Regions from separate parts of the Rhizobium oryzihabitans genome, predicted to be linked through region 2. Evidence: riboswitches for the same ligand, from Rfam matches in the RefSeq annotation. Region 2 holds a riboswitch; the other holds the start of a gene.
The links. Region 2 has a riboswitch for S-adenosylmethionine ahead of G3A56_RS09325 (O-succinylhomoserine sulfhydrylase). Riboswitches for the same ligand answer to the same signal wherever they lie in the genome.
Positions count from the first base shown of each region.

Region 1: another riboswitch for S-adenosylmethionine. It lies ahead of metA (homoserine O-acetyltransferase MetA); the one in region 2 lies ahead of G3A56_RS09325 (O-succinylhomoserine sulfhydrylase).

Region 1 is NZ_CP048632.1:2,372,236-2,377,718, forward strand. Features, by position in the region: gene mtgA (monofunctional biosynthetic peptidoglycan transglycosylase) at 1-456, shown strand, start outside; gene G3A56_RS12180 (aldose epimerase family protein) at 472-1,491, opposite strand; gene metA (homoserine O-acetyltransferase MetA) at 1,566-2,492, opposite strand; SAM riboswitch at 2,574-2,650, opposite strand; gene G3A56_RS12190 (thiamine diphosphokinase) at 2,741-3,394, shown strand; gene G3A56_RS12195 (ABC-F family ATP-binding cassette domain-containing protein) at 3,399-5,225, shown strand; gene G3A56_RS12200 (VOC family protein) at 5,318-5,483, shown strand, end outside.
Region 2 is NZ_CP048632.1:1,758,108-1,763,590, reverse strand. Features, by position in the region: gene argF (ornithine carbamoyltransferase) at 1-820, shown strand, start outside; gene G3A56_RS09335 (Hsp33 family molecular chaperone) at 1,064-2,053, shown strand; gene apaG (Co2+/Mg2+ efflux protein ApaG) at 2,269-2,661, opposite strand; gene G3A56_RS09325 (O-succinylhomoserine sulfhydrylase) at 2,907-4,091, opposite strand; SAM riboswitch at 4,135-4,213, opposite strand; partial or broken gene G3A56_RS09320 (2'-deoxycytidine 5'-triphosphate deaminase) at 4,287-5,382, shown strand; tRNA gene G3A56_RS09315 (tRNA-Gly) at 5,439-5,483, shown strand, end outside.

The DNA of each region.
Region 1 (5,483 bases), 610 kb from region 2:
TTCTGTTTCCATGGCGGCGTTGACTGGAACCAGATGCAGTCCGTCGTCAGCAATGCGCTCGACGGCGCCTCCACCCGCGGTGCCAGCACTATTCCGATGCAGACAGCCAAGAACCTGTTTTTATGGAACGGCCGTTCTTTCCTGCGTAAGGGGCTGGAACTGCCGCTGGCGATTGCGGCCGATTTCGTCTGGTCGAAAAAGCGGATGATGGAAATTTATCTCAACGTTGCCGAATGGGGGCCTGGCATTTACGGCATTGAGGCGGCGGCGCAACATCATTTCAAGGTGCCGGCTGCAAAGCTCAGTTCCCGTCAGGCAGCGCTGCTCGCCGTTTCCCTGCCCAATCCCATCGACCGTGTCGCCGGCAAGCCGGGTCGTGGCCTGCAAAGACTTGCCGGCCTTATAGAACGACGCGCCCGGGCCTCCGGGGCTTATGTCGGCTGCGTGCTGGACTGACGCCAGCCCGCCACCTCAGCCCTTCTTGAAAATATAATCGGTTTCCTGACGCAGCGTTTCGCCCGGCCGAAGGATCGCGTGCGGAAAATCGGGGTGATTAACGGCGTCCGGCCATATCTGCGTTTCCAGACAAAAACCGGCAAAGGGGCCGTAGTGGCGGCCATCGAGACCCGCAACGGGAACGTTCAGCTTGAAGGCCGAATAGAATTGCACGCCGGGTTCGGTGGTGTGAACCTCAAGCGCGATATCGGAGGCGGGCGAATAGGCGCGGGCAACCTTGCGCTTGGCGCGACGCTCTGGTGAAAGGCAAAAATTGTGGTCGTAGAGAACCTGCTCGCCATTCTCCTTGCGCCGCATCGGCGTCGGGTGTCGCAGGTCGAAGACGGTGCCCTCGACGGAGCGGATTTCGCCGGTCGGTATCTGCTTGTCGTTGGTCGGCAGGTAAAAGTCGGCGGCGATGCTGATCTCATGCCCCAATGCGGTATCTGCGCCATCGAGATTGAAATAGGAGTGCTGGCAGACATTGGCGATGGTCGGCTTGTCAGTCACCGTTTCATAGACCACCGAAAGCACGCCGCCGTCGCGGATCGTATAGGTGGCGGTAACAGTGCAATTGCCGGGATAACCGGCGCGGCCATCGGGATCGATGATCTGCAGAACCGCATGGCTTTCGCCATGTTCCATCAGCATCCAGTTGCGTTTGCCCATGCCGTCGCTGCCGCCATGCAGGTGGCTGACGCCTTTTTCGTTCAGTTCCAGCTGGTATTCATGCCCGTCGATCGAGAATTTGCCATCACCGATACGGTTGGCATTCCGGCCGGGGGTGGCGCCGAAATAGGACGAATATTTGTAGTCCTCGAATGTATCGAAGCCGAGGACGAGCGGCGGCTGGTGGCCCTCAAGGCGCAGATCCTGAATGACCGCTCCCCAGGTGATAACCTTGGCCGTCAAGCCGCCCTTCGAGATGGTGACGCGCTCGACCTTTTCGCCGGTTGCCGTGAAACCGAAATTCTCCCGTGCCGCCGCGTCGCTCATGGCGTCCTTCTCCCGATATCTTTGAATTGCCGGCGGACGTTGCGTCATTTTCCGGCAATTCGCAATCCCGCAATTTACGCGGCGATTTCCCCGATGGATTCGAGATCGTAGGGCGTCGTCTGGTATATCTCGTTGATCCAGTTGCCGAAAAATAGATGGGCGTGGCTGCGCCAGCGGTTGAGCGGGGCTAGTTCCGGATCATTGTGCGGAAAATAATCATGCGGCAGCTTGATAGGCACGCCGGCATTCGCATCGCGGAAATATTCATCCGAAAGCGAGGTGGAATCATATTCGACGTGGTTGAACATGTAGAGGCGGTTGCCGGCTTTCTCATGCACCAGACACACGCCCATTTCCTCTGACTCCATCAGGATTTCGAGCTCGGGATGTTTTTCGATGTCAGTGCGGCGCACTTCCGTCCAGCGTGAGACCGGAACCTGGAAATCGTCCGAAAAGCCGTTCAGATAGATCGATGAAGGGCAGAGATTGCGGTGACGATAAACACCGAAAGCCTTTTCCTTCAGTTCGTATTTCGGCACACCGTGGAAATGGTAGATGGCGGCCATCGCGCCCCAGCAGACGTTCAGCGTCGAATGGACATTGGTTTGCGTCCAGTCGAAAATCTTTTGCATCTCGTCCCAGTAGGTCACATCTTCATAGTCCAGCATTTCGATGGGCGCGCCGGTGATGATGAAGCCGTCGAACTTGCGGTGGCGCACTTCCTCCCAGGTCTCGTAGAAGGACAGAAGGTGCTCTTCCGGCGTATTCTTGGCGCGGTGGCCGCCGATGCGTATCAGAGAAAACTCCACCTGCAGCGGCGAAGCACCGACGAGGCGCGCCATCTGCACTTCCGTCTTGATCTTGTTCGGCATGAGATTGAGAAGCCCGATTTGGAGCGGGCGGATATCCTGCCGGATGGCCGCCGTTTCAGTCATGACCCGCACACCCTCATGAACGAGGGTGTCGAAGGCGGGAAGCGTATCGGGAATCTTGATCGGCATGTCGAACTCTCTTTTCGGATGACGTAAAGAACGTTGCGAAAACAAAAAAACCGGCAGCGAAATCGCAGCCGGTCCCAGGAAATTGCCTTTTCCTCGACCCTTTAGCGACTTCTTTAAAGTGGCTGCAAGCCGGTCGGCAAATCACCACTGAGGCGTTTCATAATCCCGAAGCCGACGAAAATCAATATCGGCTGATTTCGTCGGGTTTCTGCCTTTCCATTTTTGCCTGAGGTGCGATAAGGCAGGGCATGGATAGAGAACGCTTCACCATTCTGCTTGGCGGCGATGTGACGGTTACCGACCGCCTGAAGCTGGCGGTTGCGAACAGCCGTGTGATCGCGGCCGATGGCGGCATGCGCCATGCTGCACCGCTTGATCTTACACCAGAGCTCTGGGTGGGAGATTTCGATTCCGCCAGCGCGGAGCTGATCAGCTCCTGGCCCGATGTGGAGCGCCAACCTTACCCGGCCGCAAAGGCCGTGACCGATGGCGAGATCGCAGTCTCGGAGGCTCTTGCCCGCGGCGCGGGTTCGCTGGTGCTCGTTGGTGCACTGGGTGGGGCGAGAAGCGACCATGCGCTTCAGCATCTTCTTTACGCGGTGGCGCTTGCTGAGCGTGGTCTCGACGTTACGCTGACCTCCGGCGAAGAGGAGGCTCGCCCGCTTCTTGCCGGTTCCCTGGATATCGATCTGCCACCCGCTTCGCTGTTTTCCGTTGCCGGGCTCACCGCTCTTACGGGGCTTGATATCGGCAATGTGCGTTATCCGCTCAAGGATTTCTCGCTTGCTTTCGGCTCCTCCCGCACTATTTCCAATGTCGCGAATGGCGGGCTCGTGCATTTCTCGCTGAAAAGCGGCAAAGCCATCGTGCTCGCCCGCCCTTATGATCTGACCGGAGCCTGACGCCTTGGCACCCCCAATTTTGAAACTCGATGACATCAAGCTGACTTTCGGCGTGACCCCGCTGCTCGATGGCGCCAATCTTCAGGTGGAGCCGGGCGATCGCATCTGCCTTGTCGGGCGCAACGGTTCCGGCAAGTCGACCCTGATGAAGATCGCCGCAGGTCTGGTCGAAGCGCAGTCGGGCGAGGTTTTCCGCCACCCCTCCGCCACCATCCGTTATCTGGAACAAGCGCCGGATTTTGCAGGTTACGACACCGTGCAGGCCTATGCCGAGGCGGGGCTCGGGCCGGGAGACGATGCCTATCGTGTCACTTATCTTCTCGAGCATCTCGGGCTGACGGGACAGGAACATCCGGAAAGCCTTTCCGGCGGCGAAGCGCGGCGCGCGGCCCTTGCCCGCGTCATGGCGCCCGAGCCCGATATTCTGATGCTGGACGAGCCGACCAACCATCTGGACCTGCCCACCATCGAATGGCTTGAAGGCGAATTGCAGCAGACGCGCAGCGCGTTGGTGCTGATTTCGCACGATAGGCGTTTTCTGGAGAAGGTCTCCACCTCGACCGTGTGGCTCGATCGCGGCCAGTCGCGCCGTCTCAATCGCGGCTTTGCGCATTTCGAGGAATGGCGTGACAAGGTGCTGGAAGAGGAAGAACTGGAGCAGCACAAGCTCGGCAAGGCCATCGAGCGCGAAGAACACTGGATGCGTTATGGCGTGACTGCCAGACGCAAGCGCAACATGCGCCGCGTGGGCGAGCTTCAGGCCATGCGCGCGGAATATCGCGGTCACAAGGGACCGCAGGGCGCGGTGCAGGCGACGGCCGCTGACGTGCGGGAATCCGGCAAGCTGGTCATCGAGGCCGAGGCCATCACCAAGTCTTATGGCGAGCGCGTGATAATCGCACCGTTTTCGCTGCGGGTGCATCGTGGCGATTGCATCGGTCTCGTCGGCCCGAATGGTGCGGGCAAGACCACGCTTCTGAAGATGCTGACCGGACAGCTTGAGCCGGACAGCGGCACGGTGAAGCTCGGCACCAATCTCGAGATAGCGACGCTCGACCAGAAGCGCGAAGATCTCAATCCGAACGATACGCTTGCCCATTACCTCACCGACGGGCGAGGCGATAATCTGCTGGTCAACGGCGAACTGAAACATGTGACGGGTTACATGAAGGACTTCCTGTTCCAGCCGGAACAGGCCCGCACGCCGATCCGCAACCTCTCCGGTGGTGAGCGCGCCCGTCTTATTCTGGCGCGCATTCTGGCAAAGCCGACCAATCTGCTCATCCTCGACGAGCCGACCAACGATCTCGATATTGAAACGCTCGATCTGTTGCAGGAAATCGTTGCGGGTTTTTCCGGCACGGTCATCCTCGTCAGCCACGACCGCGATTTCCTCGACCGCACCGTTACTTCCACCATTGCGCCCGCCAATCCGGACCAGCCGGATGGACGCTGGATCGAATATGCCGGTGGCTATTCGGACATGATGGCGCAGCGAAAGGGTGCGGCGGAAGAAAAACGCAAGGCGGAGAAGCAGGAAAGGGCGAAGGCCGCACCTTCCGCTTCCGCGTCGCAGGACCCTTCAAAGGCCAAGGCCAAGCTTTCCTTCAAGCAGAAGTTCGCGCTCGAAAATCTTCCCAAGGAGATGGAAAAGGCGCAGGGCGAAATCGCAAAGCGCGAGCAGCGCATGGCCGATCCCAATCTCTTCACCAAGGATCCCGCTGCCTTCAACACGCTGGCGCAGGAAATGACAAAGCTGCGCGAAAAGCTTGAAGCCATGGAAGAGGAATGGCTGGAGCTGGAGATGCTGCGCGAGGAAATTGAGGGGTGACTGCGGTCGCGATTTCTTGACTGAGGCCTCATCCGCCTTTGACAGGGAGGCGGAATTGCCGTTTCCTGTGCGGGTTCGGAGGAGTTCAGAAAATGCGCATGATCTTCGTCAATCTGCCGGTCAAGAATATCGAGACATCCAGAAGCTTCTTCACGGCTCTCGGTTTCAGCTTCAATCCGGAATATTCGGATGACCGCACGCTCTGCATGATCGTTGAGGAGAACATCTTCGTGATGCTTCTCCAGGAAGAGCGTTTTC
Region 2 (5,483 bases):
AACCGGCACGGCGGCAAAGCCGCTCGCCGGCAAGATGCTGGCGATGATCTTCGAAAAGCCGTCCACCCGCACCCGCGTCTCCTTCGATGTCGGCATGCGCCAGCTCGGCGGCGAGACCCTTTTCCTGTCGGGCACGGAAATGCAGCTCGGCCGCGCCGAAACGATTGGCGATACGGCCAAGGTGCTGTCGCGTTATGTCGACGCCATCATGATCCGCACGACAGATCATTCGCGCCTGCTCGAGCTTGCCGAACACGCCACCGTGCCGGTCATCAATGGTCTGACGGACGACACCCATCCCTGCCAGATCATGGCGGATATATTGACGTTCGAGGAACATCGCGGCCCGGTCAAGGGCAAGACCATTGCCTGGACGGGCGACGGCAACAATGTGCTGCATTCCTTCGTGGAGGGCTCCGCCCGTTTTGGCTATCGCATGGCGATGGCGGTGCCGATGGGGTCCGAACCGCATGACAAGTTCCTGAACTGGGCGCGCAACAATGGCGGCGAGATCGCGCTGTACCACGATGCCGATAAGGCAGTGGCGGGAGCGGATTGCGTCGTTACCGATACCTGGGTGTCAATGAACCAGGAGCACAAGGCGCGCGGCCACAATATTTTCCAGCCCTATCAGGTCAATGAAGCCCTGATGGCGAAGGCTGATAAAGACGCGCTGTTCATGCATTGCCTGCCGGCACATCGTGGCGAGGAAGTGACTGATGGCGTGATCGACGGGCCGCAGTCGGTCGTCTTCGATGAGGCGGAAAACCGCCTGCATGCGCAGAAGTCCATCATTGCCTGGTGCATGGGCGTCATCTGACGGCTCTTGCCCTTCCTGCCAAACGGTGAGGAAGGGTGCTTGAACTTGGCTCGGCACATTACCATCTGTGGGACTTCGAAAAGGCTCGTCGGTTTTGCTGGCGGGCCACAATCACGATTTGCACGATTTTTCCCGGAGGCGGTTTCGCTTCCCGAATCTCTGTGCGACAAGCGGAAAAAGCACATTCAGAAAGCCGGACTTTTGGACGGTTGCGGCGCAACGGCTGCGCCAAGGAGTTATGATATGGCAGATGTAACAGTTGAACTGGACGATCTCGATTTGGCTGGCGACGACAAGGTCGTGCCCTTTCAGGTCGAAGGTCTGGATGTGCGCGGCCGCGCCGTGCAGGTTGGGCCGCTGTTGAATGCCATTCTCGAAAGGCACGACTATCCTGCGGTGGTCGCCCGCCTTCTCGCGGAAGCCACCGTTCTGACGGCGCTGATCGGCACCTCGCTTAAATTTTCCGGCAAGCTCACCGTTCAGACCAAGGGTGACGGCCCGGTTGACCTTCTGGTGGCGGATTTCACCGCCCCTGAAAGCATGCGTGCCTATGCCCGTTTCGATGAGGAGCGGCTGGCGGAGGCGATTGCGGCGGGAGCGACCTCTCCGGAACAGTTACTGGGCACCGGCATTCTGGCCTTCACCATCGATCAGGGCGCGGGAATGCAGCCCTATCAGGGCATCGTGCCGCTGGACGGCTCGTCGCTGGAAGAAATCGCTGGGGTTTATTTCCGTCAATCGGAACAGCTTCCCACCCGCGTGCGCCTTGGCGTCGCCGAATTCTTCGACCGTGACGGCGAAGGAAAGCCGCGCCACGGCTGGCGTGCCGGCGGCGTGATTGCGCAATTTCTGCCGCAGGCGCCTGAGCGTCTTCGCATGCGTGATCTTCACGGAGGCGACGGTGATGAGGGCAATTACGACGTGGCTGAGGATGATGCCTGGACCGAGGCGGTCACGCTGTTGAACACGGTGGATACCGACGAGCTGACCGATCCGCAGGTGCCGGTGGAGCGTCTGCTCTACAGGCTTTTCCACGAAAGTGGCGTGCGCATCTACGATCCGCAGGCGATTTTTGACCGCTGCAGCTGCTCGCGCGAAAAGATCAAGGGCGTGCTCTCCGGTTTCACCGCCGAGGAGATCAAGGCAAGCGAAGAAGACGGCGCAATTGCCGTGACCTGCGAGTTCTGCTCCACGACCTATCGCTATGATGTCAGCGAGTTTGAAAACGTCTGACGAGGAGGGCCGTACCTTCGCACACCGTCATCCCGGCCTTGAGCCGGGATCCAGCGCGATCAAGTCTTTGATCGCATAAGACTCTTTCACGGCGCAGACGCGCCGTGGCTGGATGCCGGATCTAGTCCGGCATGACGGAAGAGAGATTTTTTACCTTGCCGACGACACTCTCAGCTGCGCTTTTAACGCGCGGCTCTCGCGTTCCTGCGATTTCATCAGTTCAAGACCCGCATCAGGCCGGGTGAATCCAGTGAGAAGGCGGGTATGGTGACATTGAACACCTCGCCTTTGTCCGTTTCCATTTCATAATGGCCAAACATCAGGCCGGACGGCGTATCCAGCGGACATCCTGACGAATATTCGTAGCTGTCGCCGGGGTTCAGATGCGGCTGCTCGCCGACGACGCCGGGGCCGTAGACTTCATCCACCTGTCCGTTCTGATCGGTGATGTGCCAGTAGCGGTTGACGAGTGTTACCGGAATATCTGAGTTGTTCGAGATCACGACTTTATAGCCCCAGACGTAACGGTCGTCATCCGGGTCGGATTGTTCCTCGAGATAATACGGATCGACCGTAACCTCGATATCCCTTGTCAGAGCACGATACATACGCGCCACACCTCGATATTATGCCTGCCGCCGATATCCTACACTATAGGTTCTGGCTATCGTCAAGAAAATGAACGACTTGACGGGCAGGCGGCATCTTCTGTTGCGCTGTTTTCTACCGTTAGGGATAACGGTAAAGGTAAATATTGGTTGCCTGATGCCGGGCTTCACCCTTGCGGCGGGAGCCTTTCGGACGCCATGGCCGGACATTGAAGACGGGCCATGGCGATGTGCAGACTGAATTTTTAAGCCGAAACGGCTGCCAGACCCTTCGCCAGATCCTCCAGCAGATCGTCCGTATCCTCAATGCCGCAGGAAAGACGCAAGGTGCCGCCGGAAATGCCGAGTTCGGCGCGCGCCTCATCGGTCAGGTTCTTGTGCGTCGTGGTGCCGGGGTGCGTAATGAGGCTCTTGGCATCGCCGAGATTGTTGGAGATCTTCACGATTTCCAGCGCGTTCTGCAGCGCGAATGCCGCATCCTTGCCACCCTTCAGTTCGAAAGCCACGAGCGTCGAGCCGCCGGACATCTGCCGCGCGATGATGTCGGCCTGCGGGTGATCGGCGCGGCCGGGATAGATGACCTTGGCAACCTTGCCGCTATCGGCGAGGAAATCGGCGATTTTGCCGGCATTGGCCGTCTGCTGCTTGACGCGCAGCGGCAGGGTCTCGATGCCCTTCAGCAGCGTCCAGGCATTGAACGGCGACATGGCCGGGCCGGTATGGCGGAAGTAATCCTGCAGCTCTTCCTCGATCCACTTCTTGTCGGAAAGGATCACGCCGCCAAGGCAACGGCCCTGACCGTCAATATGCTTCGTTGCCGAATAAACAACGATGTGGGCGCCGAGTTCGAGCGGCTTCTGGAAGAGCGGCGTTGCAAACACATTGTCCACCACCACTTTCGCGCCGATCTGGTTGGCAAGCTTCGCCACGCCGGCAATGTCGATGATTTCAAGCGTCGGATTTGTCGGGCTTTCAAGGAAGAACAGCTTGGTGTTCGGCTGGATCGCCTTTTCCCAATTGCCGAGATCGCGTCCGTCGATCAGCGTGCATTCGATGCCGTATTTCGGCGCAAGCGTTTCGACCACCCAGCGGCAGGAGCCGAAGAGGGCACGGGCAGCAACGATATGATCGCCGGCGCGCAGCTGGCACATGATGGCGGCGGTGACGGCGGCCATGCCGGAGGCGAGCGCCCGGGCGTCTTCCGCACCTTCCAGCAGGCACATGCGCTTTTCGAACATGTCATTGGTCGGGCTTGCATAGCGGGCGTAGATAAATCCATCCGTTTCACCCTTGAAGCGCGCTTCGGCGGCCTCGGAGTTTTCGTAGACGAAACCCTGGGTCAGATAGATCGCTTCCGACGTTTCACCATAGGGTGAGCGTAGCGTACCGCCGTGAACGAGCTGGGTTGCCGGGCGCCATTTATTGCTCATGTGATCACCTTCAAAACAAAAAAACCGGCCGCAAAAGCAGACCGGTTCCTAGCACCCGGTCTTTTTAGCCACTTGTTTAACGTGGCTGCAAGCCGACCGGCCAAATCACCACGGGATAAGCTTGCCATACTGCCGTTACCGGCTTGCGTCAATGCTTTCCTTTTGGTTTTGTCGCCGTAAAAAGGAATGATGACCATGATCAGAACGACGGGCATTTTGGCGGATGGCGCAATCAGGGCGCTGTTTGCGGGCGGCAAGCTGAAAAGCGAAGCCGATCTCGATGCTGACCAGGTGCAGCCCGCCAGCCTTGATCTGCGGCTCGGCTCGAAGGCCTATCGCGTGCGCGCCAGTTTCATGCCGGGCCCCGGAACCCGCGTCATCGACAAGCTCAACCGCTTCAGCCTGCACGAGGTCGATCTCACCCAGGGGGCGGTGCTGGAGACTGGCTGCGTTTACATCGTTCCCCTGATGGAAAGCCTGGAGCTGCCGGCGGACATGTCGGCCTCGGCCAATCCCAAAAGCTCGACCGGACGTCTTGATATCTTCACCCGCGTCATGACCGACAACGCGCAGGAATTTGACAAGATACCGGCGGGATATTCGGGCCCGCTCTATCTGGAAATCAGCCCGCGCACCTTCCCGTGGTCGTGCGTCGCGGATCGCGCCTGTCGCAGATCCGCTTCCGCGTTGGTCACTCGCTGCTCAACGAAAGCGAGCTGCTGAAACTGCACGAGACGGAAATGCTGGTCGCGAGCGACACCCCGAACGTGACCGGCGGCGGCATCGCGCTTTCCATCGACCTCATGGGTTTTGGCGAGAACGGCCTGATCGGATATCGCGGCAAGCATCATACCGCCGTGGTCGATGTCGACAAGAAGGCCCAGCACGACGTTCTCGATTTCTGGGAGCCGCTGCATGCGCGCGGCCGCGCGGAACTGATCCTCGATCCCGATGAATTCTATATTCTCGTCTCACGCGAGGCCGTGCATGTGCCCCGCTTTATGCGGCAGAAATGACACCCTTTGACCCCTTGGTGGGCGAGTTCCGCGTCCACTATGCCGGCTTCTTCGATCCCGGCTTCGGCCACGCGCAGGCCGGCGGCACGGGCAGCCGCGCCGTTCTCGAGGTGCGCAGCCACGAAGTGCCCTTCATACTGGAACACGGCCAGATCGTCGGCCGCCTGGTTTACGAGCATATGCTGCAAAAACCGGAGGGCCTCTATGGTAGCGGCCTCGGCTCAAACTACCAGGCTCAGGGCCTGAAACTCTCCAAGCATTTCCGCGCGGAATAATGACCCCTCCGGGTGCTTGACACCCGGATGGAACTATCCGATGTCTTGTCTGCGGCGCGGGTGTAGCTCAATGGTAGAGCAGCAGCTTCCCAAGCTGATGA